Regions from separate parts of the Rhizobium sp. R339 genome, predicted to be linked through region 2. Evidence: predicted binding sites of a transcription regulator. Region 2 holds the regulator's gene; each other region holds the start of a gene.
What was found. Region 2 encodes PhoB, which activates phosphate uptake and scavenging genes when phosphate is short. Its sites were predicted from a motif close to TGTCATNNANCTGTCAT; they were not measured.
Positions count from the first base shown of each region.

Region 1 (10,707 bases), 290 kb from region 2:
CGATCCACCAGCGACATCGCCATCGCCTTGCGCTCGCTCTGGCCGAAGACGAGCCCATAGCCGCGGGTGAATTGCGGCGGCGCCTTGGCCGACCCCTTGAACTGGTTGACCATCTGGCATTCGGTGATCTGGATGGTGCCGAGCGAGACGGCGAAGCCGAGTTCCGATACATCGAACTCCACCTCGACCTCGCCGATGCGGATCTCGCCGGTGAAGGGATGATTGCGGCCATAGCCGCGCTGCGTGGAATAACCGAGCGCCAGCAAAAAACCCTCGTCGCCGCGGGCAAGCGCCTGCAGGCGCAGATCGCGGCTCATCGGAAATTCCATCGGCTCGCGGGTCAGGTCGCCGATCTCGTGATCCTCGGGCATGTCGCCATCGGCCTCGATCAACCCTTCCTCGCCGAGGATTTCGGAGACACGCATGACGCGGCCGGTTTCGGCAGTGCGCTGGACGGGCGCCTCGACCGCTTCATCGGAAAGCAGCGAGGGATCGAGCAGGCGGTGGGTATAATCGAAGGTGGGCCCAAGTAGCTGGCCGCCCGGCAGATCCTTGTAGGTCGCCGAGATGCGCCGCTCGATGGTCATATCAGCCGTGTCGAGCGGCCTGGAATAGCCGAAGCGCGGCAGCGTCGTGCGATAGGCGCGCAGCAGGAAGATCGCCTCGATCATATCGCCGCGCGACTGGCGGACGGCCAGTGCGGCGAGCGTACGGTCGAAAAGCGAGGCCTCGGCCATGACGCGGTCGACGGCGAGCGCCAGCTGCGCCACGATCTGGTCGATGCCGATCGCCGGCAGCGAGCGGTCGCCGCGCCGGCGGTCGGCAAGCAGGCGGTGGGCATTGGCGATGGCGGCCTCGCCACCCTTGACGGCAACATACATGAGCTCAGATCTCCGTTGCTGTGATCTTGGTGGTGCGCGGCAGGCAGAGAAACCGCTTGCCCGATGTCAGCACGATGTCGATGCCGCGGGGGAAGAGCGCGCGATTCTCGGTCCAGAGCCGTAAAAAAGTCTCCGGCAGGCCAACCGGCGCGATCTCCGCGACGCTCTGGATGCCGGGACCCATCAGCGCCAATCCGCGTCCGCCTTCGAGTGCGGAAAGTTCGATGACGAGGGTCGTCGAGCGGTCGGGGTATTCCTGCGTCCCCAATGCAAAGAGGCCGAAAGAGCAAAGCGTGGTGCCCGCCTCGATGAAGGCAAAGCGCGCATCGGCCTTTTCGGGAGTCAGCGGAGCGCCGGTATGGAAGCCGAGCCAGTCCGGCACGGCGGATTTCGCCAATCCCTGCGTCAGCCACACGGACGTGTCGTGGTCGCAAAGGGTGAGCGCGATCGCGCCGGCGGCGATGCCGAGCGGCGCCGGCGGATCGATATCCGGCCCTGCGGTCTGGATGGTGCCGGGGCGGGCCATGCCGTCCATCAGCATCTTGAAGACGCTCTGCGCATGGAAAACCGGATCGGCAAAGCCGCCGGTCAAGGCTTCTGTAGCGAGTCCCATCAGTTGTCCCCCCGCACCATGGTGAAGAAATCGACGCGGGTCGCGGCCGTCTCCTCCGCCTTGCGGCGTTCGGCGGCGGCGAGGCGTTCGGCGATCGGTAAAAGCAGCGCCTGTTCGACGAAATCCTTCGTCGCATCTTCCTGCCAGAGCGCGTCGAAGATCGCCGCAAGCCGCGCCTTCTTGCGGTCGGTGCCGAGCGCCTGCGCATGGCCGATAGAGCCGGATTCCAGCCGGACCGTCGCGCGCGTCACCGTCACTTCGCCAAGGTTGAACGGCGCCCCGCCGCCGCCGATGCGGCCGCGCACCATGACCAGCCCGGTCTCCGGTCCGCGCACCGGATGCGCCGCGGGCTTTTGCGGCAAGGCATCCCAGACCGCCTGGAGTTCGCTCCGTTCCGCACGCGCCAGCAGGTCGGCGGCGCGTTTGCGCCCTAAGACCGCCTGTGACGCAGCGTCGTTCCTGTCCGCTGATGCCATCGCCGCTTCCTCTAAAATGTCTATTGATATAGACAACCATACAAGCTATACCTAGCCTTAAATCGATGTCGTGACAAGCGTGTGACATCGCCGGCGCAGGGCAGGGGCTGAATGGCAGGATTGAAGCAGGTGCAGAGGCAGACCGGTGTGGCGCTGTGGCGTCAGATCGCCGACCGGATTCGCGAGGCGATCGGCACGGGAGCCTATGACGAGACGGAAATGGTGCCGCCGGAAACGGTGTTGGCGCTGCAATTCGGCGTCAACAGGCATACGGTGCGCAGTGCGCTTGCAGCCTTGGCGCAGGAGGGGATCGTGCGCGCGGTGCAAGGCCGCGGCACGCTGATCGAGCGCAAGGAGCGGCTGAACTTCCCGATCACCCGGCGCACCCGCTTCACCGCCGGCATCGGCGATCAGGCGCGCGAGACGCGCGGCCTTCTGCTCGATGGGGCGACGGAGGAGGCGAGCGCCGAGGTCGCCCGCTGGCTGGGCCTCAAGCCGGGGGAACAGGTTGTCCGGCTGGAAACATTGCGCCATGCCGACAAGCGGCCGGTCTCAAAGGCGACGAGCTGGTTTCCCGCCGTCCGCTTCGCCGGGATCGGCGAGGCCTATCGCAAGCACGAATCGATCACCAAGGCTTTCGCCGAACTCGGCCTGTCGGACTATGTCCGCGCAACCACCGAGGTGACGGCCGCGCATGCGGGCACGGCCGACCTCGCCGATCTGGAACTCACCCCCGGCGCGATCCTGCTGATCGCCAAGGCGATGAATACCGATCTCGACGGCGTGCCGGTGCAATATTCGATCAGCCGCTTCGCGGCCGACCGGGTGCAGTTCACGATTGAAAATTGAGAAATGACGTGCCGGCCGCTCCGGCTGGCACGTTCAGCAGGCCTCAGTGCGCGCCGGACATGTCGCCGAGCACTTCCTTTGAAGCCACGGTGGAATCGGCATTCAGCTTGTAGACCATGGGAACGCCGGTCGCGAGGTTGAGGGCGAGCACGCCTTCCTTGGTCAGCTTGTCGAGCACCATGACCAGCGAACGCAGCGAATTGCCGTGGGCAGCGACCAGCACCTTTTCGCCACGCAGCACCCGCGGCAGGATTTCGGTGAGGTAATAGGGCCAGACGCGGGCGCCGGTGTCGCGCAGGCTTTCACCGCCCGGAGGCGGCACGTCATAGGAGCGGCGCCAGACATGCACCTGTTCCTCGCCCCATTTGGCGCGCGCATCGTCCTTGTTGAGGCCGGAGAGATCGCCGTAGTCGCGCTCGTTCAGCGCCTGGTCGCGGATCGTCTGGAGATCGGGCTGGCCGACCTTGTCGAGGATGAGCTTCAGTGTGTGCTGGGCGCGCACCAGCGCCGAGGTATAGGCGACGTCGAATTTGATCCCGTATTCGGCAAGGGCGGCACCGCCGGCATTGGCTTCCTGAATGCCGAGCTCCGTCAGGTCGGGGTCCTTCCAGCCGGTGAAGAGATTCTTCAGGTTCCAGTCGCTCTGGCCGTGGCGAACGAGGACGAGGGTACCGCTCATGAATATGCCTCCGATATGTCGTTATTGGGAAGAAAGCCCGAGCACGTCGAGCATGGAATAGAGACCCGGCTTCTTGTCGCGCGCCCAGAGTGCGGCCTTGATGGCGCCGCGCGCGAAGATCGAGCGGTCGGCAGCACTGTGCGACAGGGTGACGATTTCGCCTTCTCCGGCGAAAAGCACGGAATGTTCGCCGATGACGGAGCCGCCGCGCAGCGTCGCAAAGCCGATCGTGCCGGCCTCGCGGGCTCCGGTATGGCCGTCGCGCACCCTGACCGATTTCGAGGCGAGATCGATATTGCGGCCCTTGGCCGCGGCTTCGCCGAGGAGAAGGGCGGTGCCGGAAGGCGCATCCACCTTGTGCCTATGATGCATTTCCAGGATTTCGATGTCCCAATCATCAGGTTCGAGCGCCCGGGCTGCCTGTTCGGTAAGCACGCTGAGCAGATTGACCCCGAGGCTCATATTGCCCGACTTGACGACACGGGCGTGGCGGGCGGCCGCCGCGATCCTGGCGTTGTCGTCTTCCGAACAGCCGGTGGTGCCGATGACATGGACGATGCGGGCCTGTGCGGCGAGACCGGAGAATTCCACTGTGGCAGCGGGCGAAGTGAAATCGAGCACGCCTTCGGCATGCAGGAAGGCCTGCAGCGGGTCGTCGCCGATGATGACGCCGGTCGGGCCGAGGCCGGCGATTTCGCCGGCATCCTTGCCGACGAAGGGCGAACCGGCGCGCTCGACGGCGGCATGCAGCGTCACGCCCTCGATGGAATGGATGAGCCGGATCAGCGTCTGTCCCATGCGCCCTGCTGCGCCAACCACCACCAGTTTCATCGCAGCATCGCTCATCTCGGTCATCCGTATCAGCTCAGTTTGAATCGGAGGCCGAGGGCCTCTGCAGATTGTTGAGGCGAGCGTAAAGACCGTCGCTGACCTTCGCAAGCGTCTCGTGATTGCCCTCTTCCACGACCCGGCCCTGCTGCATGACGACGATCTTGTCGGCGCGCACCACGGTCGAAAGCCGGTGGGCGATGACGACGACGGTGCGTCCGGTCATCGCCTCGTCGAGCGCCTTCTGCACGGCGGCTTCGGATTCGGTGTCGAGCGCCGAGGTCGCTTCGTCGAGCAGCAGGATCGGCGCGTTGCGGACGAGCGCGCGGGCGATCGACAGGCGCTGGCGCTGGCCGCCCGAAAGCGTCACGCCGTTTTCGCCGACCGGCGTATCGTAGCCCTGCGGCTGGGCTGAGATGAAGTCATGCGCATAGGCAAGCCGGGCCGCTTCTTCCACCTCGGCATCGGTCGCTTCCGGCCGGCCGTAGCGGATATTGTCGCGGATCGTGCCCTCGAACAGATAGGGCTGCTGCGAGACATAGGCGAGTTGCTGGCGCAGCGACTTCTTGGTGATGTGGGCGATATCCTGCCCGTCGATCAGGATTTCGCCTTCGCGCGGATCGTAAAAGCGCGGAATGAGGCTGATGACGGTGGATTTGCCCGCACCTGAAGGGCCGACGAGCGCTGTGGTTTCTCCGCCTTCGGCGACGAAGCTGACGCCGCTCAGCACGCTCTCATTGCCATAGGCGAAGGAGACGTTGCGGAATTCGATGCGGGCCTGCGTCACAACAAGCGGCCGCGCATCCGGCAGATCGCGCTGGCGCGGCTCCATGTCGAGCAACTCGTAGATCATCCGGGCATTGACGACGGCGCGTTCCATCTGCACCTGCAGGCGGGCCAGCCGGCGGGCCGGATCATAGGCAAGGAGCAGCGCCGTCACAAAGGAGAAGAAGGCGCCCGGCGGCACATTGTAATAGATCGAGCGGTAGGCGGCATAGGCAAGCACGCTGGCGACGGCAAAGCCCGCGAAGCTCTCCGTCAGCGGCGAGGTGCGCTCGGAAAGCCGCGCAATGCGGTTCGCCCGGTTTTCGGCAGCCTTGATGAGCTTGTTGACCTTGCTTTCCAGCTCCTCTTCCATCGTGAAGGCTTTGACGATGGCAATGCCCTGGATCGTCTCCTGCATCGCGCCCAGCACGTGGCTGTTCAGATGCACCGCCTCGCGGGTCGCCGAGCGGAGCCGCTTGGAAACATAGCGCAGCGCGTAAAGCAGCGGCGGCGCCATGATGAAGACGGCGAGGCTGAGCAGCGGGTCCTGCAGGACCATCACGCCAATCAGCGACACGAAGGTCAGGAGGTCGCGCACCGTCGACGTGATCGTCAGATTGAGCACGTCGCGGATGCCGGTGACGTTCTGGCTCACCTGCGCGGCGATGTGAGCCGAGCGCGCCTCGCTGAAGTAGCCGACCGAAAGCGTCATCAGATGCGAATAGAGGCGGCGCTGATATCGGGCGACGATATCGTTGCCGACCTTGGAGAGCGCCACTGCCTGGCCGTAGCTCGCAAAACCGCGCAGCACGAAGGCGACGAAGATCGAAAGACAGATGATCCAGACGACGTCGGCGCGGCGGTTGGCGAAGGCCTCGTCGATGATTGCCCGCATGATCCAGGCGGTGAATGCCGTCGAAAGCGCCACGACCACGAGGCAGGCGATCGCAAAGACATAACCCCAGAGATGGTCGCGGCCGTTTTCAGCGATGATGCGCTTCAGGATGCCGGTGACGGTATCGCTGCTGACGCTCTGCTTTCTGCTTTCCACGGCTTCCAAATATTAAGCTTCCTGTCCGAGGCCAAGCGCGCCGTAAATGCGGCGCGCACTTTCGCGGGCTCTATAAAGAGTTGGGACTGGTTTGGCTAGAGCGCCCCGCGCCCGGGAGGGGGCGCGCGCTGGTCAGCGCCGCCAGCGGCGGCCTTCCGTCGAGACGCCGAAATTGGCCGGCATGCGCGCATAGGAGGAAAGCCCGGCGAGCGCTGCCAGCGGATGCGTCACCACATAGGTCGGGATCGTGCGTAGCAGCGCGCTGTGCGGCGCCTTGTCCTCGAAGGCGGTGCGAAATTCCGGCTTCTTCAGCGCCGGGAGAATCTTCTGCGAGATGCCGCCGGAGAGGTAGACGCCGCCCCGTGCCATGAACACCATCGCCATATCGCCCGCCACGCGGCCGAGATAGGTGGCAAATAGCGACACCGTCTCCACCGCCGCCTTGTCGCTGCCAACAAGCGCATGCGAGGTGATGTCGGCCGGATCCTTCATCGTCGGCTGAATGCCGTCGACGATACAGATGGCGTTGTAGAGATTGACGAGGCCGCGCCCGCAGAGGATCTGTTCGGCCGAAACACGGCCTTCGATCGTCTCGATATGCGGGAAAATATCATAGTCGCGCTTGCTGCGCGGTCCGAGATCGATATGGCCGCCTTCGCCCGGAACCGGGATCCAGCTGTGCTGGGCATGCACGAGCCCGCCGACGCCGAGGCCGGTGCCGGGTCCGAGCACGACGCGCGACGCGATCATGTCGCCGGTGGCGCTGCCGATGCGCTCGCGGTTTTCATCCGACAGGGCGGCGATCGCCAGCGCCTGTGCCTCGAAATCGTTGACGACGAGCACGTCCTCGATGCCCAAGCCCTCGATCATCGTCCTCGGCCGCACCACCCAGTCGCAATTGGTCAGCGGGATTTCGTCGTCATTGATCGGGCCGGCGACGGCAAGGATCGCCGAACGCGGCTGCACAGCGGTCTTGTCGAGCACGCCCTTCTGGATCGCTTCGTCGATCGTCGCGAAATCCGCCGTGCGCACGTTCGGAAACTGCCTCGGCTCGGCATAGGCATCGGACAGGATGGAAAAGCGGGCATTGGTGCCGCCGATATCGCCGATCAGGATCGGGAAGGGCAGCGGAGCGGTACTGTTGTTCGGTTTTGGCATGGCCGGTCCCGTGCTGATCAGGCTTCGAGTGTGGGAAGGAGCTTTATAGCGGTCGCGTGGTTGAGCGCCATCGGAATGTCGTAGACGATCGCCAGCCGCATCAGCGCCTTCACGTCGACATCATGCGGCATCGGCGTCAGCGGATCGACAAAGAAGATCAGGGCGCCGACCTCGCCGGTCGAGATCAGCGCGCCGATCTGCTGGTCGCCGCCGAGCGGCCCGCTTTTGAGCCTAGTGACGTCGAGATCGGGGGCGGCGTCGAGCACACGCCCGCCGGTCGTGCCTGTCGCGACGATCTTCCAGCGGGAAAGGACGTCCCTGTTGGCGCGGGCGAAATCCGCCATATCGTCCTTCTTCTGGTCATGCGCAATCAAAGCGAGGCATTTGCCGCCGGCCATGAACCCAATCTCCGCCCGAACAATTCAATCGATTTGACCGCTTCTATACCAAGAGTTTGCGATTTGAAAGACAGCCTGCCGGCGCCGCTCACTGCATCACCGGCTTGTCGTTCGGAAACGGGCCGACATCCGGCAGCATCCCCTCGGCATCGGCGGCAGGGTCCGCGGCCGGAGCGGCGGTGAGCGCGCTCGCGGCGGAAGATCCGCCGTAAGTCGCGGCCTGCACGGAGGCGACGGAAGCGGAATCGAGCACGGCGCCGCAGGCCTTCGGCAGATCGGAGACCATCATCTCGCGCGGCGGCTTCGGCGGTTTGGCGCCGGGCTTCGGCGGCTTGGGTGGCGCCCACGGGGCCGGCGTGAACCAATAGGCGAGCGACTTGTCGCAGCCGTCTCCCGCGGCGACGGGAGCTTGCGGCGTGCATCCGGCTGCGCCGGGCGGGCACTTCATCCGGATGTGGAAATGCGAGTCATGGCCGTATATCGGCCGGAGCTTGCCGAGGTTGGTGCGATCGCCCGTCCAGGTGTCGCACATCTTTTTCTTGATCGCAGGATTGACGAAAATCCGCTCCACCTGGGGATAGCTCGCCGCCAGCATCAAAAGCCGCGCCCGCGATTGCGTCCATACCTTGGGATCGACGGTCAGGAACTTGTTCTTCTGCAGCATGGTTGTGAAAGGCAGGCTCTCACGCTCCTCGGCCGTCAGGCGGCGCGCCGGCATCGGCGTGAACCATATATCGGCATCGAGGCCGATCTGGTGCGAGGAATGGCCGTTGAGCATCGGCCCACCGCGCGGCTGGGCGATGTCGCCGACGAGAATGCCCGGCCAGCCGGCATACGTGACCGCATCCTGAGAAAACCGTTCCAGGAGCGCGATCATCGCAGGGTTGCCCCAGCGGCGGTTGCGCGAAAGCCGCATCGCCTGCCAGGTCGGGCCGTCGGTCGGCAGCGCCACGGCGCCGGTCATGCAGCCCTTGGCGTAGAAACCGATCGGCTGCGCCGGCCCCTCAGTCGGCAGGCTGGCGCCGCCGAACAGGGCCTTGGCGCTGCCCGGGCTCGGCTTCTTCTGCTGAGCGCCGACGTCGCCGGCGGCAAGGCTCGCGCCGATCGTGCCGGCGAGCGCCAGTTTGCCGAATGTCTTGAAAGCCTGAGCGAAGCCGAATGCCATGCTGTTCCCTTGAGAGTGATTTGCGTTCGAATCTATCGTGAAAAGTGATTTTGGTGAATCGATGTTTTGGCGGGCGTGGACTGGAACAAGCGCTGACGGATCGCGTGACGATGGACCTCGTGGAGCTGAAACGAGCGAAAGTCAAAATTTCGCGAGCCTGGCAAAAACCAAACTCTCTCCTGTTTTTCGCCAGTATTTTCCTTATTGTCGAATCTATCAATAATTAGGGGAAAGCGTGAATGGCGGCTTTGTGGTCGAAGATCGGTCTGGTTCTGTCGCTTGCCGGCGCTCTGGTGCCAGTGACTGTTATGGCCGAGGATCAGCCGTTTCAGATCGGAAGCTCTGTCATCAGCGAGATGAAGTACAAGCCGGGCTTTGCGCATTTCAATTACGTCAATCCCAACGCCCCGAAGGGCGGCGACCTGCGCCTGTCCGCGAGCGGCGCCTTCGACACCTTCAATCCCTTGCTTGCCAAAGGCCAGACGGCGGTCGGTCTTTCGCTCGTACACGACACGTTGATGAAGTCAGCCGATGACGAGCTCCTCGTCTCCTATGGCCTGCTTGCCGAGGGGCTGTCCTTTCCCGCTGACGTCTCGAGCGCGACCTTTCGCCTGCGCAAGGAAGCGAAATGGGCGGATGGCCAGCCGGTGACGCCCGAGGACGTCATCTTCAGCCTGGACAAGACCAAGGAACTCAATCCCGTCACCGCGAACTATTATCGCCATGTGGTAAAGGCCGAAAAGACCGGTGATCGCGACGTCACCTTCACCTTCGACGAGAAGAACAATCGCGAGCTCCCGAATATTCTCGGCCAGCTGGTGGTCGTGCCGAAACATTGGTGGGAGGGGCAGGGACCGGACGGCAAGCCGCGCGATATTTCCAAGACGACGCTCGAGCCGGTGATGGGGTCCGGACCGTATAAGATCGCATCCTTCTCGCCCGGTTCGACGATCCGCTATGAGCTGCGTGACGACTATTGGGGCAAGGACCTCAACGTGAATGTCGGCCAGAACAATTTCCGCAACGTCATCTACACCTATTTCGGCGATCGCGATGTCGAGTTCGAAGCCTTTCGCGCCGGCAACAGCGACTATTGGCAGGAGACGACGGCTTCCCGCTGGGCGACGGGATATGATTTTCCCGCGGTGAAGGAGGGGCGCGTCAAGAAGGAAGAGGTTGCAAACCCGCTGCGCTCCACCGGCATCCTGCAGGCTCTCGTGCCCAACATGCGGCGCGACATCTTCAAGGACGAGCGCGTCCGCGAGGCGCTGAACTACGGTTTCGATTTCGAGGAGTTGAACCGCACGGTTGCCTTCAACAGCTACAAGCGCATCGACAGTTACTTTTGGAACACCGAACTCGCCTCGTCCGGCCTGCCGCAGGGGCGTGAGCTGGAAATATTGCAGGGGATGAAGGACAAGGTTCCGCCCGAGGTCTTCACGACGCCCTACACCAATCCCGTCGGGGGCGATCCCCAGAAAAGCCGCGACAACCTCCGCAAGGCGATTGCGCTTCTGAAGGAAGCCGGATGGGAGCTCAAGGCCAATCGCATGGTCAACACCAAGACCGGCCAGCCGATGAGCTTCGAGATCCTGTTGTCGAGCCCGATACTGGAGCGCTGGGCCGTGCCTTATGCCAACAATCTCCGGAAAATCGGCATAGATGCGCGGGTGCGGACGGTCGATGCATCGCAAGCTGTCAATCGCGAGCGCAGCTTCGACTACGACATGATCTGGAATGTCTGGGCGCAGACGATGAACCCCGGCAACGAACAGGCCGACTATTGGGGATCCGGCTCGGTCAACCAGCAAGGCTCCCAGAATTATGCCGGCATCGCCAATCCG
Region 1 covers NZ_LOKV01000023.1:142,525-153,231, forward strand. Annotated here, with positions in the region: gene ATY76_RS19880 (carbon-phosphorus lyase complex subunit PhnI) at 1-881, opposite strand, end outside; gene phnH (phosphonate C-P lyase system protein PhnH) at 886-1,494, opposite strand; gene phnG (phosphonate C-P lyase system protein PhnG) at 1,494-1,970, opposite strand; gene phnF (phosphonate metabolism transcriptional regulator PhnF) at 2,082-2,819, shown strand; gene ATY76_RS19900 (2,3-bisphosphoglycerate-dependent phosphoglycerate mutase) at 2,863-3,498, opposite strand; gene dapB (4-hydroxy-tetrahydrodipicolinate reductase) at 3,520-4,344, opposite strand; gene ATY76_RS19910 (ABC transporter ATP-binding protein) at 4,364-6,151, opposite strand; gene ATY76_RS19915 (glucokinase) at 6,275-7,300, opposite strand; gene ATY76_RS19920 (methylglyoxal synthase) at 7,318-7,698, opposite strand; gene mepA (penicillin-insensitive murein endopeptidase) at 7,787-8,863, opposite strand; gene ATY76_RS19930 (extracellular solute-binding protein) at 9,103-10,707, shown strand, end outside.
Region 1: a site for PhoB is predicted at 2,041-2,057, ahead of phnF (phosphonate metabolism transcriptional regulator PhnF). Genes of this name have one in related genera too.

Region 2 (10,707 bases):
TTTTCGATCATGAAAGCTTCCTAGAGAAACCGGCCGTGGCGCTGCAGCACTTCGATCTTGTAGCCGTCGGGGTCGCTGATGAAGAAGAACAGGCCGAAGAGCTTGCCGTCGCGGTTGAGCTCCACCAGCTCCCCTGGTTTTAGCCCCAGTTTAGCCAGCCGTTCGCGCTCGACCGCCACCTCCTCGACGGAGACGGCAAGATGGCCATAGGCATTGCCGAGATCGTAAGGTTCGGTCCGGCCCTTGTTCACCGTCAACTCCAGTTCGAAGCCGGTCTCGACACTGCTCATATAGATCAGCGTAAAGGTTTCGAAATCGACGCGGTCGGCGACGGAAAGGCCGAATGCTTTGCTGTAGAATTCGACCGAGCGCGCCTCGTCGAGAACGCGGATCATGGAGTGGATCATCTTCGCCAAGTCTGCCTCCCATTGCTTCGTCTGTGGCAGACTTGGTAGCGGTCCTCTTACGCTGCGCGCAAGCCGATTCTTCGCGTGATCGCCGCTTCGATGATGCCCATGGCGTCATAGATCAGCACCGCCATCAGGCCGACGATCAGCCCGCCTTGCAGGATGAAGGCGGTATTGTCGGATATCAGCCCGGCGATGATCACCTCGCCGAGGCCCTTTGCCGCTACCGTCGAGCCGATCGTCGCCGTGCCGATATTGATCACGGTCGCGACCTTCAGCCCTTCGAGGATCAGCGGCAGGGCAAGCGGCAGCTCGACGCGGACGAGCCGCTGCATTCCGTTCATGCCCATGCCGTCGGCGGCGTCGAGCACTTGCGGTGACACCTGCTTCAGCCCTGCGACCGTGTTTTCGAAGATCGGCAGCAGCCCGTAGAGAAAGAGCGCGATCAGCGTTGGCATGGCGCCGAAGCCGGTGGCGGGGACGGCAAGCGCCAGCACCGCGACCGGCGGAAAGGTCTGCCCGGCATTGGCGATGGCGCGCGACAGCGGCAGGAAATCCGCGCCGCTTTCCCGCGTCACGAAGATCCCGCCGAGAACGGCGAGCACGGCGCTGCAGGCGATCGATCCGATGACGAGCTGCAGATGGCCGGCGGCAAGCGAGGCAAGGCTGTTCTGCGTATAGACCGCGGGCGCATTGTTGCTCGTCAGCGGTACGAGCAGGAAGGAAAGCCACTCCGTCCTGAACAGCAGGATCAAGAGCAGGACAAGCGCCGCCAGGCGGAAGAGGTTGGCGACGATCAATTTCATGCCTTGCGGCCCAGTTCGAGAAGCCGCGTCATCGAGATCGACCCGACCGGCGCCTTCTCGCCGTCCTGCACGGCCGCTTCATCGACTCCTTGCCAGATCATTTCGGCGAGCGCATCGCGCAGGCTGAGCGACTGCGGCAGCGCATAGGCGAGACCGCTTTTGGCCGGTTCCATGCTTTCTTGCAGCGGCAGCAGCGACATCAGCTTCAGCGCCCGGTCGGAGGTGCCGGTCAGTTGCTGGACGAAGGGATCGGCGGGTTCGGTGAGAATCTTTTCCGGCGTCGAGCATTGCAGCAACCGGCCCTGGCTCATCACGGCGATCTGGTTGCCGAGATGAAAGGCCTCGTCCATGTCGTGGGTCACGAGGACGATCGTCGTGCCGAACTGCTTCTGGATCGCCAGCAGGTCGTCCTGCGCCTTGCCGCGGATGACCGGATCGAGCGCGCCGAAGGGTTCGTCCATCAGCAGCAGTTCCGGCTCGGCCGCCAGCGCCCGGGCGACGCCGACACGCTGCTGCTGGCCGCCGGAGAGTTGGTGCGGATATTTGTCGGCAAAGGTCGCCGGGTCGAGGTTGAAAAGCCCGAGCAGCTCTTCGACGCGCCTGGAAATGCGCGTCGAATCCCAATCGAGAAGCTGCGGCACCGTGGCGATATTCTGCGCCACGGTGCGATGCGGGAAGAGGCCGTGCCCCTGGATGGCATAGCCGATCCGGCGACGAAGCTCGGTCACCTCGACGTCGATCACATTCTGCCCGCCGACGAAGATCTCGCCTTCGGTGATCGGCACCAGCCGGTTGATCATGCGCATCAGTGTCGATTTGCCGGAGCCCGACGTGCCGACGATGACGGTGATCGAGCCCTTCTCGACGCTCATCGAGACCTTGTCGACGACGGTGGCCGCGCCGTAGCGCTTGGTGACGTTCCTGATTTCGATCATGCTCATGCGGCAGGCCCCCGGATGCTTTCGATGACCGCATCGAGGATGACGGCCGATGAGAAGGCGAAGAAGACGGTCGGCACGGCGCCGAGCAGGACGAGGTCCATGGCCGTCTGGCCGAGCCCCTGGAAGATGAAGATACCGAAGCCGCCGCCGCCGATCAGCGCGGCGATCGTCACCATGCCGATCGCCTGCACCAGCACGATGCGGATACCGGTGAGGATGACGGGAAAGGCAAGCGGCATGTCGATGCCGGTGAGGATCTGCCGGCGCGTCAACCCCATGCCGGCCGCGGCATCGCGCACGGAGGGATCGACGCCCTGCAGGCCGACGACCGTGTTGGCGACGATCGGCAGCAGTGAATAGAGCACAAGTGCGATCAGCGCCGGCGCCGTGCCGATGCCGCGGATGCCGATGGCGGCGGCCAGCGGCACGTGAGTTGCGAGATAACCGAGCGGCAGCATCAGTAGCCCGAAGAGCGCCAGACTCGGGATCGTCTGGATGAGGCTCAGGCCCTGCAGCACGATGGCGCGCAGCTTCGGCACCCAGAAGCAGAGGATGCCGAGCGGCAGGCCGAGAACGATGGCGATGGCAAGCGAGCCGAGCGCCAGCAGCAGATGCGAGATCGCCTCCGTTTGGAACTGCGCCGCCCGTGTCGAAAACTCCTTCATGATCGACAGGTTGTCGAGCAGGCCGGAAGAGAGGAGGACGAAGAGCAGTGCCGTATAGGCCGCGAGCGTACCGGCCCGCATCCAGGGCGCCAGCCGGATCTTCACCAGTGCGTCGGAAATGACGAGGCCGATCACGGCGAACAGCACCCAGAAGCCGGCGCCGGGTGTCATGCGCGCCACCGTGCTGCCGGGCGGCGTCGCCGCGGTCGAGACGAACCCGATGGCGACGATCAGTGCCGCGAGGCAGAGGGTGGCGATCGCAAGCCGACCAACCGCATTGCGAAGAAATAGCGTCGCGAACGCGGTCAGAACGAGCAGCGCAGTCAGGACGACGATGGAAGGCTGGGGGAAAAGCTGCGTCAGCAGCATCGGCTTGCCGGCGGCAATGCGGTTCGCCTTCACATAGAGGAAGGGCATCAGTGCCGTCGCCGCGATGCCGCCGGCCACCAGAACCACGCCGAGCCGGTCCAGCCTGCGGACCGCTGAGGTTTCTTGCATCGATCCACCCTTATGGGGAAAGGAGCTCCGCCCGCAGCCGGGCGGAGCGCGGGATGATTATTTCAGGAAGCCTTTTTCCTTGAGATAGGCTTCGGCGACGGATTTCGCCGGCTCGCCATCGACCTGGATCTTGGCGTTGAGCTTGCGCAGCTCGTCGGCGGTCAGGCTCTTGAAGATCGGCGACAGGATTTCCTCGATCTTCGGATTGGCTTTCAGCACCTCTTCGCGGATGATCGGGGTCGGCGCATAGACCTGCTGCACGCTCTTGTCGTCTTCGAGAACGGTGAGTTCGGCCGCCTCGATCGCGCCGTCGGTGCCATAGACCATCGCGGTGTTGACGCCGTTCGTCTGGTCTGCGGCCGCCTTGATCGTCGCCGCCGTGTCGCCGCCGGAGAGAACGACCATCTGGTCGGGCTTCAGCTGGAACCCGTAGGTCGTCTGAAAGGCGGGAAGCGCGCCGGCCGAATTGACGAATTCGGCAGAGGCCGCAAGCTTGGCGGTGCCGCCGCCGGCCACCCATTTGCCGAAGTCGGAGAGGGTCTTCAGCTTGTTCGGTTCGGCAACATCGCTGCGCACGGCGAGCGCCCAGGTGTTGTTGGCGGGCGAGGGTGTCAGCCAGACGATCTTGTTGGCGTCGTAGTCGAGCTTCTTCGCCAGCTCGTAGCCCTGATCGATGTTCTTCCAGGCGGCATCGTCGGCCTTGTTGAAGAAGAAGCCGGCATTGCCGGTGTATTCGGGATAGATGTCGATTTCACCTGCGGTGATCGCCTTGCGCACGACCGGCGTGGCGCCGAGCGCGATGCGGTCTTGCGTCTTGATGCCGTTCGCTTCGAGAGCAAGCGCAATGACGTTGCCGAGCAGCGTGCCCTCGGTGTCGATCTTCGACGAAACGACGACGTCTGCGGCCTGAACCGCGCCCGCCGCGAAGGCGGAGAGCGAAACGGCAAGTGCGAGTTTCTTCAGCATGGAATATCCCCTTTTGAACACCGTTGATGAGGCGCAAACCTTTGACGGGAGGCTTGCGCACAGGAAAATCGCGCCGGCGAGGGCGACCAGGCCGCCATCATGCCGGAATTGCGTGCGTCATGGAAATAGCGTGCCCATCCGAAAAATCGATGCAAGCCCCCTCCAGTATTTGCCGTCGCACCGACGATTATGGCGGCGAACGCATCTGCGCGCGCGGAAACGCATTCCCTTTTCCAAGGCCGGTGCGATTTGTTTTTGTCCCCTTGCGTGTTTCCACGGCGATCCGGTGCTCTTTCTTACGATTTCTCGCCGCCCGGATTTCTGTGACGGCAACGATAGCCCGCCGATCAGAAAGCAGGGATATCTTTTTTCCTGAACACATCATATCGTCCGGTTTTTCCAGCGCTTTCCGGAGGTCTCTGTTTGCATCTCGGTGCCCTGTTCATCGCAAACCATGTCCTGACATCAGGTTCGATCCGCGATACCGCGCGGCGCTTCCAGCTGTCGCCCTCCACCGTCTCGACGGCGATCCGCAATCTCGAAACCGAACTGGCCATGAAGCTCACGGAACGCACCGCCGGCGAGCTGGTGACGCTGCTCGCAAGCGACCGAGTGCTGGAGGGGCTGGAGCCGATCGCGGCTGCGATAGCGCAATTGGGGCAGTTGACCGGTCATGACAGCGCGGCCGCCGATGCCTACCAGGCCTGGGCATCCCGCATCCCGGTCAAGATCGTCACCATCGAACGTTTCCTCGAAGTCGCCGACCAGGGCAGCATCAATCGCGCCGCCCGCCGGCTGCGTCTCGGTCAGCCGCAGCTTTCGCTCCAGCTTGCCAATCTTGAGAAATTTCTGGACGCCCGCCTCTTCGAGCGGCAGGCGCAGGGCTCGGCTCTGACGGAGGAGGGCAGGCGCGCCTACCAGATCTTCGTGACGATCAGCCAGGCGTGGGACGATCTGAAGGCTTCGGCCGACGAACGGTATCGGCGCACGGCCCGGTCGCTGCGCATCGGCTCGATCATCCCGACCGGTTCGGAAAGCTGGGTCGCGCGCTGCCTTGGGTCGCTGGTGTCGGAGTGGAACGCTCGGCGCAGCAACAATACTATCTCGCTGGTCTCGATGACTGCCGACGATCTGCGCGAGGCGCTGAAAAGCGGCCGCATCGATGTCGCGATCCTGGATTCTGTCTTCGGGCTGGAGAGCTTCCGGCATCGCGAGCTGCTGCGGACCGACATGGTGGTGATCGCGCCGCCGCAAAGCACGGAAATGACGGTTGCCGATCTCGTCGCCGGCCATGCGATCTGCATGCCGAGCCCGCGCACCGGCCTCGGCCACGCGGCCATGGCTTTCAGCGACGAACGCGCACCGAACCGGCGCTTTCGTAGCCAGGATATCACCGCGGCGGATTCACTGCCCGTGATCGTCGATCTCGTCGCCAATCACGGCTACGTCTCCTTCCTCGGCCGCGTCAGCGCCATGCCGATCGCCGACAAGGTGCGCATCGTCGATCTCGACGAGCATTTGCCGATGTCCTATCACGTCGCCTTCAACCACCGCAAAGCCGCCGCCGATGCCTGCGCCGTCATCATCGAGGCGGCGGCAAGAATTACGTCGCAATCTCTCTCGCAAGCCATGCGGCAGGCGGAGGAGGGCGCCAGGGAGAGTGCAGCATGACGATTTTGCTTGAGGTCTGCGTCGACAGCGCCGAGGGCTTGGCCGCCGCCATCGAAGGCGGCGCCGGCCGCATCGAGCTTTGCTCGGCGCTGGAACTCGGCGGCTTGACGCCGCTGCCGAGCCTGATGCTGATCGCTGCCAGAGCGCCCATCCCCGTCTACGCAATGATCCGCCCGCATGCCGGCCCCTTCATCTTCGGCAGGACGGACGAGGAGGCGATGATGCTCGACATCGATGCCGTGCGCGCCGCCGGCCTCGCCGGTGTCGTCATCGGCGCCAACCGGCCGGACGGTACGCTCGACATGCCGCTGATCCACCGCCTGAAGGCGCATGCGATGGGCCTCGGCTCGACGCTGCATCGTGCCTTCGATCTGGTGCCGGATGCCGATGAGGCGCTGGAACAGGCGGTCGAGCTCGGCTGCGAACGCATCCTCACCTCCGGCTGCGCGCTGAAGGCTCCAGACGGCCTGGAAACGCTGAAACGCCTTTCGGCAAGGGCGGCCGGCCGCATATCCATCATGCCCGGCAGCGGCATCCGCCCCGCGAATGTCGGTGCTATCTTGCAGGCAACCGGCGCCCGCGAGGTCCATGGCTCCTGCAGTTCACCCATCGAAAGCGCCGACCCCCGCGCCGTCGCCTTCGGCTTCGAGGCGAAGAGCAGCAACAAGACGGATGTGGCGGTGGTCCGGGAGATGTGCAGGGCGATCGCGGCGGAAGCTTAGGCTTTTAGCCTCACGCTTCCATCGAATAGCCGGCGCCGCGGACGGTGCGGATGACGTCCTGCATGTTGGAGAAGTTCAGCGCCTTGCGCAGGCGGCCGACATGGACGTCGACGGTGCGTTCGTCGACATAGATGTCGTGGCCCCAGACGCCGTCCAGAAGCTGCGAACGGGAGAAGACCCGGCCTGGCGACGACATCAGGAATTCCAGCAGGCGGAATTCGGTGGGGCCGAGGCGGACTTCGCGGCTCTTGCGATGGACGCGGTGCGTTTCACGGTCGAGCTCGATATCGCCGCATTTCAGTACCGTTGACAGAACCTCCGGCCGGGCGCGGCGCAGCATGGCCTTGACGCGGGCGACGAGCTCGGGGGTCGAAAACGGCTTGACGACGTAATCGTCGGCGCCGGTCGACAGCCCGCGGACGCGCTCGCTCTCTTCGCCGCGCGCCGTCAGCATGATGATCGGCAGACGCTCGGTTTCCGGCCGCATGCGCAGGCGCCGGCAGAGCTCGATGCCGGAGACGCCGGGCAGCATCCAGTCGAGGATGAGAAGATCGGGCGTGCGCTCCTGGAGCCGGATCTCGGCTTCGTCGCCGCGAAGGATGGTATCGACCTCGAAGCCTTCCGCTTCGAGATTGTAACGAAGAAGCACGCTGAGGGCTTCTTCATCTTCAACAACTGCAACTCTCGGGATCATGCGTCTCGGTCTCCTCGCGCACGATCCTTAAACCGAAGACGATTTAAGCACGGGATCCTGCGCAAAATCAGAATTGGCTGTGACCTCGCTGCGCGCCCGCGCGGGCGCGCAACTGGCTGGCCCGGAACGGTTATTCCGTGACCGCGCCGACGGTGTTGGCGCTGTCGTCCTTCGGACGGTCGCCTTCCGGCTGTGCGCCGGTCGCCATGTAATAGATCGTCTCGGCGATGTTGGTGGCGTGGTCGCCGATACGCTCGATGTTCTTGGCGCAGAAGAGAAGATGCGTGCAGCTGGTGATGTTGCGCGGATCTTCCATCATGTAGGTCAGGAGTTCGCGGAACAGCGAGGTGTACATGGCGTCGATCTCGTTGTCGCGTTCGCGGATCGACTTGGCCTTGTCGGCAGCGCGCGTCGTGTAGACGTCGAGCACTTCCTTGAGCTGCACGAGCGCGAGTTCTGAGAGATGCTCGAGACCGCGGGCGAGCTTGCGGGGAACGCCGGTCGCCTGCACGGCGATGACGCGCTTGGCGGTGTTTTTGCCGAGATCGCCGACGCGTTCGAGATCGGCGGCGATCCGGATCGAACCCATGATCTCGCGCAGGTCCGATGCCATCGGCTGACGGCGGGCGATGGTGACGATCGCCTTGTCGCCGATCTCGCGTTCCATGTGATCGAGGATCACGTCGTCCGAAATGACCTTCTGGGCGAGCGCAGTATCGCCATTGACGAGCGCGCGTACGGATTCGCTGACCATCTGCTCGGCCAGGCCGCCCATTTCGGAAATCCGCCTGGACAGGAACTTCAGATCATCATCATAGGCAGAAAAAATATGTGTCGATGCCATGGGCTTTATCCTCGAATAACGGGAAGACGTCGTGTCGCCAGAATCAGCCGAAGCGGCCCATGATGTAGTCCTGGGTGCGCGGATCGTCCGGATTGGTGAACATCTTGTCGGTGTCGTTTTCCTCGACGAGGTTGCCGAGGTGGAACATGGCGGTGCGCTGCGAAACACGGGCCGCCTGCTGCATGGAGTGCGTGACGATGACGATCGTGTAGTTTTCGCGCAGCTCGTGGATCAGCTCCTCGACCTTGGCAGTGGCGATCGGATCGAGCGCCGAGCAGGGCTCGTCCATCAGGATGACCTCAGGGCTGACGGCGACGGCGCGGGCAATGCAGAGGCGCTGCTGCTGACCGCCGGAGAGGCCGGTGCCGGATTCATGCACGCGGTCCTTGACCTCGTTCCAGAGGCCGGCGCGCTGCAGACTGGTCTCGACGATCTGGTCGAGGTCGGCCTTCGACTTGGCAAGGCCGTGGATGCGCGGACCGTAGGAGACGTTTTCATAGATCGACTTCGGGAACGGGTTCGGCTTCTGGAAGACCATGCCGACGCGGGCGCGAAGCTCCACGACGTCAATATCGGGATCATAGATATCGTCGCTGTCGAGCGTGATCTTGCCGGTGACCCGGCAGCCGTCGATTGTATCGTTCATGCGGTTGAGGCTCCGCAGGAAGGTCGACTTGCCGCAGCCCGACGGGCCGATCAGGGCGGTTACGGTGTTTTCGCGGATGTTCAGGTTCACATCGAAAAGCGCGCGCTTCTCACCATAATAGACCGAGACATCCTGGCCGATCATCTTATACGGGACGTTGCTCATCTTCTGATCCAGCGCCTTTTCAACTGCTGCTTCCGTCAACATGTTCATGATGTTTAACTCCGTTTACCAGCGGCGCTCGAAGCGACGACGCAAGAGGATAGCGCCCATGTTCATGACGATCAGGAACAGGAGCAGGACGATGATGGCACCCGAAGTACGCTCCACGAAGGCACGTTCGGCCTCGTTCGCCCACATATAGACCTGCACCGGCAGGGCCGTCGAGGGTTCGAGCGGTGTCGCGGGCGCGTTGGCGACGAAGGCGACCATGCCGATCAAGAGCAGCGGCGCGGTTTCGCCGAGAGCATGTGCAAGACCGATGATCGTGCCTGTGAGGATGCCGGGCATGGCGAGCGGCAGGACGTGGTGGAACACCATCTGCATCTTCGAAGCACCGAGGCCGAGCGCTGCGGCGCGGATCGAAGGCGGCACGGCGCGGAGTGCGGCGCGCGTCGCGATGATGATCGTCGGCAGTGTCATCAGCGTCAGCACCAGGCCGCCGACCAGCGAGGCTGAGCGCGGCAGGCCGATGAAGTTGATGAAGACCGAAAGACCAAGCAGACCGTAGACGATCGAGGGAACGGCGGCGAGGTTGTTGATGTTGACTTCGATCAGGTCCGTCAGCTTGTTCTTCGGCGCGAATTCCTCGAGATAGATCGAGGCGGCGACGCCGATCGGCAGCGAAAGCGCCAACACGATCAGCATCAGGTAGAGCGAGCCGATGAGGGCGACGCCAAGGCCTGCAGCCTCCGGACGGCTGGAGTTGCCGTTGACGAAGAGGCCGGTGTTGAAATCCTTCTGAAGAACGCCGCTCGCCTTCAGCTGGTTCATCCAGGCGACCTGCTTGTCGTTGACCTTGCGGTTCTTCTCATCGACGGAAAGATCGATCTGGCCCTTGTTGGCGCTGTCGACATTGGCATCGGCGAGCACGGTGACGTTGACCGTCTTGCCGATGATCGACGGGTCCGCGACGACCATATCGCGCAGCTGGATCGGCGCGCCCTTGGAGAGCATGGCCGTTGCATCGCGCACGTCAGGCTTGCTGGAAGCGTTGATGTTCAGCTGCTTGACGATCGCGTCGCGCAGCAGAACCGGATAATTGGCGGCGATCAGCACCGAAGGATCGGTCGCACGCTTGTTGTTGGGGTCGATCGTCTTCTCGGAGAATTCGACCGGCAGGGTGATCACGGTCTGCTGGAAGGCGGTGTAGCCTTTGCCAATGACCGTCCACAGCAGGATGAAGAGGAAGACGAGGCCGAAGGCGATGGCGGCAATGCCATAGGCCTGGAACCGGCGCTCGGCGGCGTAGCGGCGCTTGATGCCGATATCGCGGCGGGCGGGCGCCTTGGAAACGGTGACACCTGATGTGGGAGAAACAATATCCGTCATTCGTACTGCTCCCGGTATTTGCGCACGATGTAGAGCGCGTAGATGTTGAGGCAAAGCGTGATGCAGAACAGCGTGATGCCGAGGGCAAAGGCAACCAGCGTCTGCGGCGAGGTGAACTCGAGGTCGCCTGTCAGCTGGTTGACGATCTTGACGGTCACGGTCGTCATCGGCTCGAAAGGATTGATCTGGATGCGGGCGGCGACACCGGCGGCCAGCACGACGATCATGGTTTCGCCGATGGCGCGCGAGGCGGTCATCAGCAGCGCGCCGACGATGCCGGGAAGAGCCGCCGGCAG
Region 2 covers NZ_LOKV01000023.1:429,059-439,765, forward strand. Annotated here, with positions in the region: gene ATY76_RS21380 (glycoside hydrolase family 2 protein) at 1-11, opposite strand, end outside; gene ATY76_RS21385 (VOC family protein) at 21-416, opposite strand; gene ATY76_RS21390 (ABC transporter permease) at 464-1,213, opposite strand; gene ATY76_RS21395 (ABC transporter ATP-binding protein) at 1,210-2,154, opposite strand; gene ATY76_RS21400 (ABC transporter permease) at 2,151-3,317, opposite strand; gene ATY76_RS21405 (ABC transporter substrate-binding protein) at 3,375-4,283, opposite strand; gene ATY76_RS21410 (LysR family transcriptional regulator) at 4,707-5,954, shown strand; gene ATY76_RS21415 (copper homeostasis protein CutC) at 5,951-6,676, shown strand; gene phoB (phosphate regulon transcriptional regulator PhoB) at 6,687-7,370, opposite strand; gene phoU (phosphate signaling complex protein PhoU) at 7,501-8,214, opposite strand; gene pstB (phosphate ABC transporter ATP-binding protein PstB) at 8,258-9,073, opposite strand; gene pstA (phosphate ABC transporter permease PstA) at 9,089-10,411, opposite strand; gene pstC (phosphate ABC transporter permease subunit PstC) at 10,408-10,707, opposite strand, start outside.

Region 3 (10,707 bases), 300 kb from region 2:
GCCTGGAGGACGAGATCTACACGCTGGCCGGCGAGCGTTTCAATATCGGTTCGCCGAAGCAGCTGGGCGATATCCTGTTCGGCAAGATGGGCCTTGCCGGCGGCAGCAAGACGAAGACCGGCCAATGGTCGACTTCTGCGTCGGTTCTGGAGGATCTCGCCGCCGCCGGTTTCGAACTGCCGCGCAAGATTGTCGACTGGCGCCAGCTCACCAAGCTGAAATCCACCTATACCGACGCGCTGCCCGGCTATGTCCATCCGGGAACCAAGCGGGTTCACACCTCCTATTCGCTGGCATCGACGACGACGGGGCGCCTGTCCTCTTCCGAGCCGAACCTGCAGAACATTCCGGTGCGCACCGCCGAAGGCCGCAAGATCCGTACCGCCTTCATCTCGACGCCGGGCCACAAGCTGATCTCGGCCGACTACAGCCAGATCGAACTGCGCGTGCTCGCCCATGTGGCCGAGATCCCGCAGTTGACCAAGGCATTCGAGGATGGCGTCGACATCCATGCCATGACGGCGTCGGAAATGTTCGGTGTGCCCGTCGAAGGCATGCCGAGTGAGGTCCGCCGCCGCGCCAAGGCGATCAATTTCGGCATCATCTACGGCATCTCGGCCTTCGGGCTTGCTAACCAGCTTTCGATCGAGCGTTCGGAAGCCGGCGATTACATCAAGAAGTATTTCGAGCGCTTCCCCGGCATCCGCGACTATATGGACAGCCGCAAGGCGATGGCGCGCGACAAGGGCTATGTCGAAACGATCTTCGGCCGGCGAATCAATTATCCGGAGATTCGTTCCTCCAATCCGTCCGTGCGGGCCTTCAACGAACGGGCGGCAATCAACGCCCCGATCCAGGGCTCGGCGGCGGACGTCATCCGCCGGGCGATGATCAAGATGGAGCCGGCGCTCGCGGAAGCCGGCCTTGCCGAGCGCGTTCGCATGCTGCTGCAGGTGCATGACGAACTCATCTTCGAAGTCGAGGACGAGGATGTCGAAAAGGCGATGCCCATCATCGTCTCGGTCATGGAAAATGCCACCATGCCGGCGCTCGAAATGCGCGTGCCGCTGAAGGTCGATGCGCGTGCCGCCACCAATTGGGACGAGGCGCACTAGCCACGTCCCTAAAAAAGCGAAGATTTTTCCTCTTTACCCAATTCATTGAAATCACAGCAACTTATGCCCAGAAGCCGTATCGGAACGATACGGCAGGAAGGAACTTATTAACCTTCCTTTTCTATCCCGGTAGGGTCGTAATTTGCCAAGCGTGAGTGAGTAGCGGACGCATGCGTTTTCCCAGAACCAATTTGACGGATGCCGCAGATTTTTCCAGCGGGCTTGAAACTGAGCTTCGAGAGGAAGATGCCGGCGAAAGGCCGCCGGCGCCGATTTGGCAGAGCAATTTTTCCCTGGCGCCGAACGTTCGTTTCACCCGAACGCCGGAAACGCTGATCAGCCGGCGCCGGTCGCCGAACGAACCCGTTCGCGATGATTCGCAAATTGCACAGCAGGCGATCCGAATCGAGCCGGTCGCCGTCGACGTGCCCTTCGATATTTACCTGCCGGAGCCGGAAGAGCTTGCCCCGGCGCCTGTTCCCGTGGTCGAGGCTCAACAGCCGGCGCTCTCCGTCGCAGCTGAAGCGCCGGGCCTGCGTGCGGCGTCCGAGCTGTCTTCGATTTCGGATTTTGCCTTCTGGGAAGTCATGGCCTTCGAGGAGGTCGAGCCGATCCGCGCGCCCGCAATCATTCTGCCGAAGATCGAGACCACCCCAGAATCGATCACCTCCTTGTTCCGCGTCATGGAATGGCGTCCGGGCGCACCGAAAATCACGCCCGCCGCATCCCGCCCGGTCCAGCCGCTGGTTGCAGCGCCGGTGCGGCCTGCCGTGCGCCTGCCCGCGGCGATATCGCGGGAAAGACCCGCCCCGGCTCCGGAGGCGCCCGTCGCGCCGGTGCTTCAGGTCGCTCAGGCACCTCAGGCAGCACCCGTTCCTCAAGCTGCACCTGTAGCTCAGGCTGCACCGGCCCCCCGTCAGATGCCGCCCGTCGCGGCGGTCCTGCCGTCGCCGCGTCTTGCGGCAAGGCCGGAAAAGGTCGATTCGTCAGGCTACGAGTTTCCGCCTCGGGCTCTTTTGCAGGAGCCGCCGGAGCGCCTTGGCGAGATCATGTCGCAGGAGACGCTGGAGCAGAATGCCGGCCTCCTGGAAAGCGTGCTGGAGGATTTCGGCGTCAAGGGCGAGATCATCCATGTCCGCCCCGGTCCCGTCGTCACTCTCTACGAATTCGAGCCGGCGCCGGGCGTGAAGTCGTCGCGCGTCATCGGCCTTGCCGATGATATCGCCCGCTCGATGTCGGCGCTTTCGGCCCGTGTTGCCGTCGTGCCGGGCCGCAACGTCATCGGCATCGAACTGCCGAATGTCACCCGCGAAACCGTCTATTTCCGCGAGATGATCGAAAGCCAGGATTTCGAGAAGAGCGGCTATAAGCTGGCGCTCGGCCTCGGCAAGACCATCGGCGGCGAGCCCGTCATTGCCGAACTCGCCAAGATGCCGCATTTGCTCGTTGCCGGCACCACCGGCTCGGGCAAGTCGGTCGCCATCAACACGATGATCCTGTCGCTGCTCTACCGGATGACGCCGGAGCAGTGCCGGCTGATCATGGTCGATCCGAAGATGCTCGAACTTTCCGTCTATGACGGCATTCCGCATCTGCTGACGCCTGTCGTTACCGATCCGAAGAAGGCGGTCATGGCGCTGAAATGGGCCGTGCGTGAAATGGAGGAGCGTTATCGCAAGATGTCGCGCCTCGGCGTACGCAACATCGACGGCTATAACGACCGTGTGGCGCAGGCGCGCGAAAAGGACGAAACCGTCCACATCATGGTCCAGGTCGGCTTCGACCGGCAGACCGGCGCGCCGATCGAGGAGCAGCAGGAGCTGGATCTGGCGCCGATGCCCTATATCGTCGTCATCGTCGACGAGATGGCCGACCTGATGATGGTCGCCGGCAAGGAGATCGAAGGTGCGATCCAGCGTCTCGCGCAAATGGCGCGTGCCGCCGGCATTCACCTGATCATGGCGACGCAGCGCCCGTCGGTCGACGTCATAACAGGCACGATCAAGGCGAACTTCCCGACCCGCATCTCCTTCCAGGTCACCTCGAAGATCGACAGCCGCACCATTCTAGGCGAACAGGGCGCCGAGCAACTGCTCGGCCAGGGCGACATGCTGCATATGCAGGGCGGCGGGCGCATCGCCCGCGTTCACGGCCCGTTCGTCTCGGATGCCGAGGTCGAAAAGGTCGTTGCCCATCTGAAGACGCAGGGACGCCCCGAATATCTCGATACCGTCACCGCCGATGAGGAGGAAGAGACGGAAGAGGAAGAGGGCGGCGCGGTGTTCGACAAGAGCGCCATGGGCGCCGAGGACGGTGACGAGCTTTACCAGCAGGCGGTCAAGGTCGTCATGCGCGACAAGAAATGCTCCACCTCCTACATCCAACGCCGCCTCGGCATCGGCTACAACCGTGCGGCCTCCCTGGTGGAGCGCATGGAAAAGGAAGGTCTCGTCGGACCGGCTAACCACGTCGGCAAGCGCGAGATTGTATCGGGACGAGGCGAGGGCGACTGATCGATGGCGGGACGGAGTGCGGGCGCATTCCGTCTCACGGTCTCAGCGCCGCCAATCGCACGGTCTCGCTAACGAATTCGGTCTTTCCGCCGGTATAGACGTCCCAATCACCGTCTGCCTGCGCAGCCAGCCGCCGTTTCAGTTCGGCATAGGCCGTGGCTCTCTCGGGATGATCTCTGAGGTAGTCGCGAAACAGGATGCGTTGCCGATGCGCGAAATTTTCCGGGCCGCAAAGATAAAGCCTGAACCCGTACCCTTCGCAGTCTCGGGTGAAGACCCACCGGCCTTCTCCATGAAGGTCGCCGTGAAAGATGAAATTCGCCGCGCGCAGCAATTCGATCGCCGTCTGTAGAGCATCGGCGGAAATCGTCACGGCATCGACGTCGATCTTCGGCTTGGCCGCCAGGCCAGGCACGGAGGTGCTGCCGATATGATCGATGGAAAGTACGAGGCCCGGGAGCAGGACGGAGACCTCGGCGCTGATGTCGTCAAAAAGCAGCGGCCAGGAAGGGTCGTAATCGACAACTTTGATGGCGCGCATGCTGGTCTCTCGCTTGCGGTCAGTGCACCTCGGCCAGGAGCCCGTCCAGGATCTCGATCATCTTCTGCTCGGCCTCTTCGAGCGAGCCGCTATTGTCGAGATCCGTCACGTCGTATTCGCCACGCACTGTCAGCGGTCCGCGGGCGAGCCGCGCCATGATATCCTCATGCGTCTCGCGTCCGCGCGCCTCCAGCCGACCGGCAAGTACCTCGGGGCGGGCGGTGACGTTGATCACCTTCAGCCGGGGGAAGGCGGCCTGGAAACGGTGAAGCGCGGAGCGCGAGCCGTTGGCGACGACGATATGGCCCTTCGACAGCGCCACCGAGACTTCGGCCGGAATGCCGTATTTCAGGCCGTGCGCTTCCCACCAGACGGCGAAGGAACCTGACTGCTCCATGGCTGCAAAGCCTTGGAGGGAGACGGAAAGATGATCCTCGCCCCCGGCGTCGCGGTGACGGGTGATGACGCGGCGGGTGAAATGAACCTCGGCGCGGCCGGTGAAATGCCGGGCGGCAAGCTTCATCAGCGTGTCCTTGCCGGCGCCGCTCGGCCCGACGACGACGACCATGATGCCGTGCTCGGCGCCGGCTCCGGGATGCGGTTCGTGCGGCATCATGCGACACGGCGTCCCTGGCGCCAGACGGAGCGCGTCACCGGCACGCCATGCGAACGGTGAACGCGCACGAGATCGGCGCGCAGCCCGGTTGCGATCCGGCCGCGGTCGTCGAGGCTGACGGTACGGGCGGGCGTCGACGTCACCATGGCGATCGCCTTCGGCAGCGTGATGCTCTCCACCTCGTCAGCGAGGATGAAAGGCGCGTGCAGCAGGCTGAGCGGCACGTAATCGGAGGATAGCACGTCGAGCACGCCCATTTCGGCGAGATCGCGGGCGGCGATATTGCCCGAGTGGGATTTGCCGCGCACGATATTCGGCGCGCCCATCAGCACGCTCATGCCGTGCTCGTGCGAGGCCCGGGCGGCATCGAAGCTGGTCGGGAATTCGGCAAGGCGCACACCGTTGTCGATCGCCTCGTCGACATGCGAAAGCGTTGCATCGTCATGGCTTGCGACGGTGATGCCGCGCTCACCACAGACCTTGGCAATGGCGTTGCGATGCGGCGTCGAATTGCGCGCCGATTCGGCCTGACGTTTGGCGACGAAGCGGGCGAAGACCTCGTCGCTCAAGCCGCGCTTCTTCTGGTAGTAGAAAATGTACTGGTCCATTGTCTGGAACTGCCGCTGGCCGGGCGCATGGTCCATCAATGAGACGAGGCGCACATGCGGATCGTTTTCGAAATCGGCGAAATGCTCGAGCACATTGTCGGCCGAGACCTCGCAGCGCAGGTGAATGAGGTGCTCGGCGCGCAGCCGTCCTTCCTTCTCCGCCGCCTGGATGGCATCGGCCATCTCGCGCATCTCGCCATGCTCGAAGCCGCCGTCCTCGTCCGCCCCCATTCGCAGGCAGTCGAAAACCGTGGTAATGCCCGATGTGACGATCTGGGCGTCGTGCGCCTGGATCGCGGCCGTCTTGTTCCAGCGGATGCCGGGACGCGGCTGGTAATGGCCTTCGAGATGGTCGGTGTGCAGCTCCACGAGGCCCGGAATGATGTAGTCGCCATCGAAATCTTCGCCGGCTACCGAATTGCCTTCGGAGATATCGGCAATCTTGCCGTCGCGAATGAGCATCGAGCCTGTGAGGATGTCGTCCTCGAGAACGATGCGGGCATTGGAAAACACGGTCTCTTTGCTCATGGGCGTCTGATCTTTCAGCGTTTGGCGCCGGCAAGCGGCAGCCAGGAATGAACTTTGAACGGGGCGCCGCGCGTCTCCTCGGTGAAGACGGCAAGGCCGGAAATCAAAAGCGGCCGGCCGGTGAAACCGGAAAAACGCTCGGCCAGGATCGCCTTCATCACTGCGGCACGTATCTCCGGCACCTGGCCGGTCAGTGTCATGTGAAAGCCGAAATCCTCCATGACGTAAGGATAACCCCAGCGCAGCAGATTGGCACGCTGGCTGTCGCTGAGCTTCTCCGGATCGCGCCTGATAATATCGGCTTCGGAGAGCGCCGCGCGAAAGGGCTCAAAGGATTTTACCACCTTCGCGGCGAAATCCTGAAGAGGTTGATGAGGAGAACCGGGAACAAGGGCAAAAAAACGGCCGAGCTGGCCAAGCACGAGCTCGGGGATCTCAAAAGCCGGCGTGCGCGCGGCAAACTCTTCAACAACCGCCATGAGATCCCTCTCGGTGACCGAGGCGGCAAGCGAAAACGGCGCCTTGATCGTGGCGTGAAAGCCGTAGCGTCGCGGGTCGGCGGTCAGTTCGAACTGCTCGGCGGCACTCAGCGTCTCATGCTCCGGCGCAGGATAGGTCTCGCCGGTGAAAGCATCGCGGCCGAGCCAGCGCGAGGCCGCGCCGGTCAGGGGATCATCCTTCGGCGGCGAAAAATAGAGAGCGTAGCGCAAGGCTTTTATCCTGGGGATCGTCGAGACGGGGGAGCGCAATGTGCAGTGATTTGGCGGCGAACCGCAAGCAGGCTCCCGGCTAAAAGATTTCCGTGACAGAATGATGATGGCGGCAGCGCCCCCACGCTTTGAATTCTTAGGTCAGTGCGCTTTCGTGCCCATCAGCCGGTGGCGCAACGCGTTCGAGGCCGCGTCGAAGAGGAAGACGACGATCAGGATCAGAATGACCATGTAGGCGACGTTTTCCCAATTGGCGTTGGTGCGCATGGCCTCCCAGAGTTTGAGGCCGATGCCGCCCGCGCCGACGGCGCCGATGATCGTCGCGCCGCGAACGTTCGATTCCCACTGATAGAGCGTCTGGCTGACGATAACAGGGACGATCTGCGGCATAATGCCGTAACGGTGGACGAGCACGGCCTCAGCGCCGGTCGATTTGACGCCCTCCCGCGGCTTGTTGTCGATATTCTCCAGCCCTTCGGAATAGAGCTTGCCGAGCGTGCCGGTCTCGGTGAGGAAGATTGCGCCGGAACCGGCAAGCGGGCCGGGACCGAAGGCGCGGGTCAGGAACAGCGCCCAGATCAGCATGTCGACCGAGCGCAGGAAATCGAAGAAGCGCTTGAGGATCTGGTTCAAAAGCCGGTTCGGCGTGATGTTGCGCGCCGCCAGGAAGGCGAGCGGGAAGGCGGCGAGCGAGCCGAGCAGCGTTCCGAGGAACGCCATGACGATTGTCTGGAAAAGCTTCGTCCAGACGTCGCCATGCTGCCACTCGCTGTTGTTCCAGATGTCGTCGAAGGCAAGCGACAGGTTGGACTGGTCGGGCTTGAGGCGCGGGCCGGAGACGATGAGGCTGACGACCTCGCCGGCCGGCTTGTCGAAGAAGGACGATTGCGGGTCGAACAGGAAGTTCGCCCAGCCGATGAAACGCTTGCGGATCTTCACGCGGTCGACGGAAATGCTGACGTCGCCGCCAAAGCCGAGATTTGCGAGCACGTTGTCGTCATAAACGGTCATCCAGCTCGGCACGGGTCCGACGACCTTCGGCGCGCCGCTCGACACGTCGACGGGGACGCTGACGCCATGCGCGGCGACGATCGTCTCGCTCTTCGAGACGGTAACGGTGCGGCTCGTGCCGATGATGGAAACGGTGACGCTGCCGTCGGGATTGTTGACCAGCCAATCGGGGTGGGGATTGTCGCCGAGCGGCGAGAAACGGGGATAACGCACCTCGATCGAACCGTCGTCCTGAATGCGGAATTCCGGCTGAACGTCGTAGCTCACCCATTGGCTGAGATAAATACCGACACGCTCCCAGCGGGCTTCGGCGAAGAGCTTCGGCAGGTCGAAGAACCAGACGGCGTAGAGGCCGTAGAGCAGCGTCGCGATCGCGATCATCAGCCCGCCGAAACGCTGGCGGAACGACCGGTGGAAATATTCGGGATAGCGCGCTTCTATCTCGTTCATGCGGTTTGCGTCGATCACCGTCATGGCGGCCTCAATGTTGTAGAAGGAAAGCATGCTCGCCGACGAGACGGCGGCGCAGCCATGCGGAGAACTGATCGACGGCGACGATCGTCACGAACAGCAGGAGAACGAGCGCCATCGTCTTGGCGCCGAAGCCGCGCGAGATCGAAAGCTTCAGTTCCTCGCCGATGCCGCCGCCGCCGACGGCGCCGATAATGGTCGAGGCGCGCACGTTGATCTCAAGGCGCAAGAGCGTATAGGAGGTGAAATTCGGCAGCACCTGCGGCAGGGCGGCGAAGCGAACGCGCTCGCACCAGTTGGCACCGACCGCTTTCATGCCCTCATGCGGCTTCATGTCGATATTCTCGGCCACCTCGTAGAAGAGTTTGCCGAGTGCGCCGATCGTGTGCAGGGTGATGGCGATGATGGCGGCGACCGGCCCGATCGACAGGATCGCCGAAAACAGGCCGGCGATGACGATCTCCGGGAAGGCGCGCAGGAATTCCATCAGCCGTTTGGTGAAGATGCGCAACGGCCATGAACTGGTCAGGTTGCGCGCGGCAAAGAAGCTCAAGGGAACGGCAAAGATAAAGGCGATGATCGTCGAAAGCAGCGCCACGTTGATCGTGACGATCATCAGCTCGAAATATTCGGGAATGTAGAAGGCGCCCGAGACATAGACGCGCCCCTTGTCGAAATTGAATTCCTCGCCGCCCTTGTCGTTCACGCTCGCTATGTCGAACAGCGCGCGCCAGACGTCGTTCCAGTCCTTGGGAATGAGCCAGCTCAGAAAATCGAAGAGATGCGGCAGGCGGTCGAAGAAATGGCCGGCGTTGCTCTCGTCGGCGAAGCGGACGGAGCTGACGAAAGCCGCGATCAGGATGACCAGGCCGAGCACGGTATAGAAGCGGCGCTTGGCGACCATGCGGCCCCAGGCGGTGCCGATCTCCTCGGTGCTCTGCATGTGCGGCTGTGTATCGGCAATAGTCATGGACGCCCCGCCCGGTTACAAAGAAAGGGCGGCCGTTTCCGGCCGCCCCGCATTCCAAAGCCCGATCAGCCGCCGATGGCAGCTTTGCGGACTTCGACAACAGTGTTGTAGAACTCGTGCTTGACGGGGGCATAGCCCTTGTAATCACCGCCTTCGACGGCTGCGAAGCACTTGTGATCCTTTTCCGGCAACGCCGTGAAGAAGGCTGCGAGCTTCGTCTGCCACTCCTGGCCTAGAGCGTTGCGAACGACGAGCGGACCGTTCGGGATCAGCGGCGAACGCCAGACTTCGACCAGCTTGTTCGGATCGACGGCGCCCTTGTCGACTTCCTTGCGGAAGGTGCCGGAGGTGTAGCCGTCCTTGAAATCGCCGATGCCCGAGGAGTCGTCGACGGCAACGTCGACCTTGCCGTCATAGGCGGCGAGAAGGTTGTTCTCATGGCCGCCGTTGAACTGCGTCGAAGCGAAGAACTTGTCATTCGGCATGCCCGTATCCTTCGGGATCTGCGTCAGCGGCACGAGATAGCCCGAGGTGGAATCCGGATCGGCATAACCGAGCTTCTTGCCCTTGGCGTCCTTGATGGTCTTGATGCCGGAGGACTTCAGCGCGAGGCCGATCGAGTGGTAGCCGGTCGAACCGTCCTTCTGCTGCGTCGTGAGGATCGGCGTAACGGCCTTCGGATCCTTGATGTAGACGGCTGCATAGCCGGAAGCGCCGAGTTCGGCGAAGTCGAGCGTGCCGCCGAGCAGGCCCTGGATGACGCCGTCATAATCGGCGGCCGGGAAGAGCGAGACCTTCTCGAAGCCGAATTCCTGCTTCAGGTGGTCGGCGAGGCAGGCATAGTTGCGCAGGCGGTCGGTTTCGTTTTCGCCGCCGAGGATGCCGATACGGAATTCCTTGAGGTCTGCGGCGTTGGCGGCGCCGGCGAGCGCAAACAGCGCCGTTGCCGCAAAGAGTGCTTTCTTCAACATGCGTTCTCTCCTATCGGCCGGTGTCCCCGGCCTTCCCGTTACAAAGAAATGTGCCCTTGACGCGGGCCTTCGATCGCGGCCGTCCCGCTCAGAGACCGGCCAGCGCCAGCGGCTGGACGCCGGCGGATTGATTGTCCGCCCGCTCGGGCGCGATGTTGATCGATGTGGAGGTCATCGTTTCGTCGATGCCGGCCCCGTCCCTGTCCGTCCCGTAGATCGCCCTCACCGCGTCGGCCGTCAGTTCCGACGGCTTGCCGTCGAAGACGACGCGGCCGCCGGCCATGCCGACGATGCGCTCACAATAGTTGCGGGCGGTATCGAGCGTGTGCAGGTTGGTGATGACGGTGATGCCCTCGCGCTCGTTGATATCGCGCAGCGCGTCCATGACGATCTTGGCGTTCAGCGGATCGAGCGAGGCGATCGGCTCGTCGGCAAGCACCATCTTCGGGTTCTGCATCAGCGCGCGAGCGATCGCCACGCGCTGCTGCTGTCCGCCGGAAAGCGTGCCGGCCGCCTGCAGTGCCGTCTGCTCGATGCCGAGGCGTTCGAGGGCGGCGATCGCATGCACGCGCTCCTCGCGGGTGAAGATGTTAAGCAAGCTGAGAAACGTCGAGCGGTGATTGAGGCGGCCGAGCATGACATTGGTGAGAACA
Region 3 covers NZ_LOKV01000023.1:128,190-138,896, forward strand. Annotated here, with positions in the region: gene polA (DNA polymerase I) at 1-1,115, shown strand, start outside; gene ATY76_RS19815 (DNA translocase FtsK) at 1,286-3,628, shown strand; gene ATY76_RS19820 (GrpB family protein) at 3,663-4,169, opposite strand; gene phnN (phosphonate metabolism protein/1,5-bisphosphokinase (PRPP-forming) PhnN) at 4,189-4,782, opposite strand; gene ATY76_RS19830 (alpha-D-ribose 1-methylphosphonate 5-triphosphate diphosphatase) at 4,782-5,921, opposite strand; gene ATY76_RS19835 (DUF1045 domain-containing protein) at 5,936-6,631, opposite strand; gene phnE (phosphonate ABC transporter, permease protein PhnE) at 6,773-8,116, opposite strand; gene phnE (phosphonate ABC transporter, permease protein PhnE) at 8,124-9,083, opposite strand; gene phnD (phosphonate ABC transporter substrate-binding protein) at 9,149-10,054, opposite strand; gene phnC (phosphonate ABC transporter ATP-binding protein) at 10,143-10,707, opposite strand, start outside.
Region 3: a site for PhoB is predicted at 6,724-6,740, ahead of ATY76_RS19835 (DUF1045 domain-containing protein). Genes of this name have one in related genera too.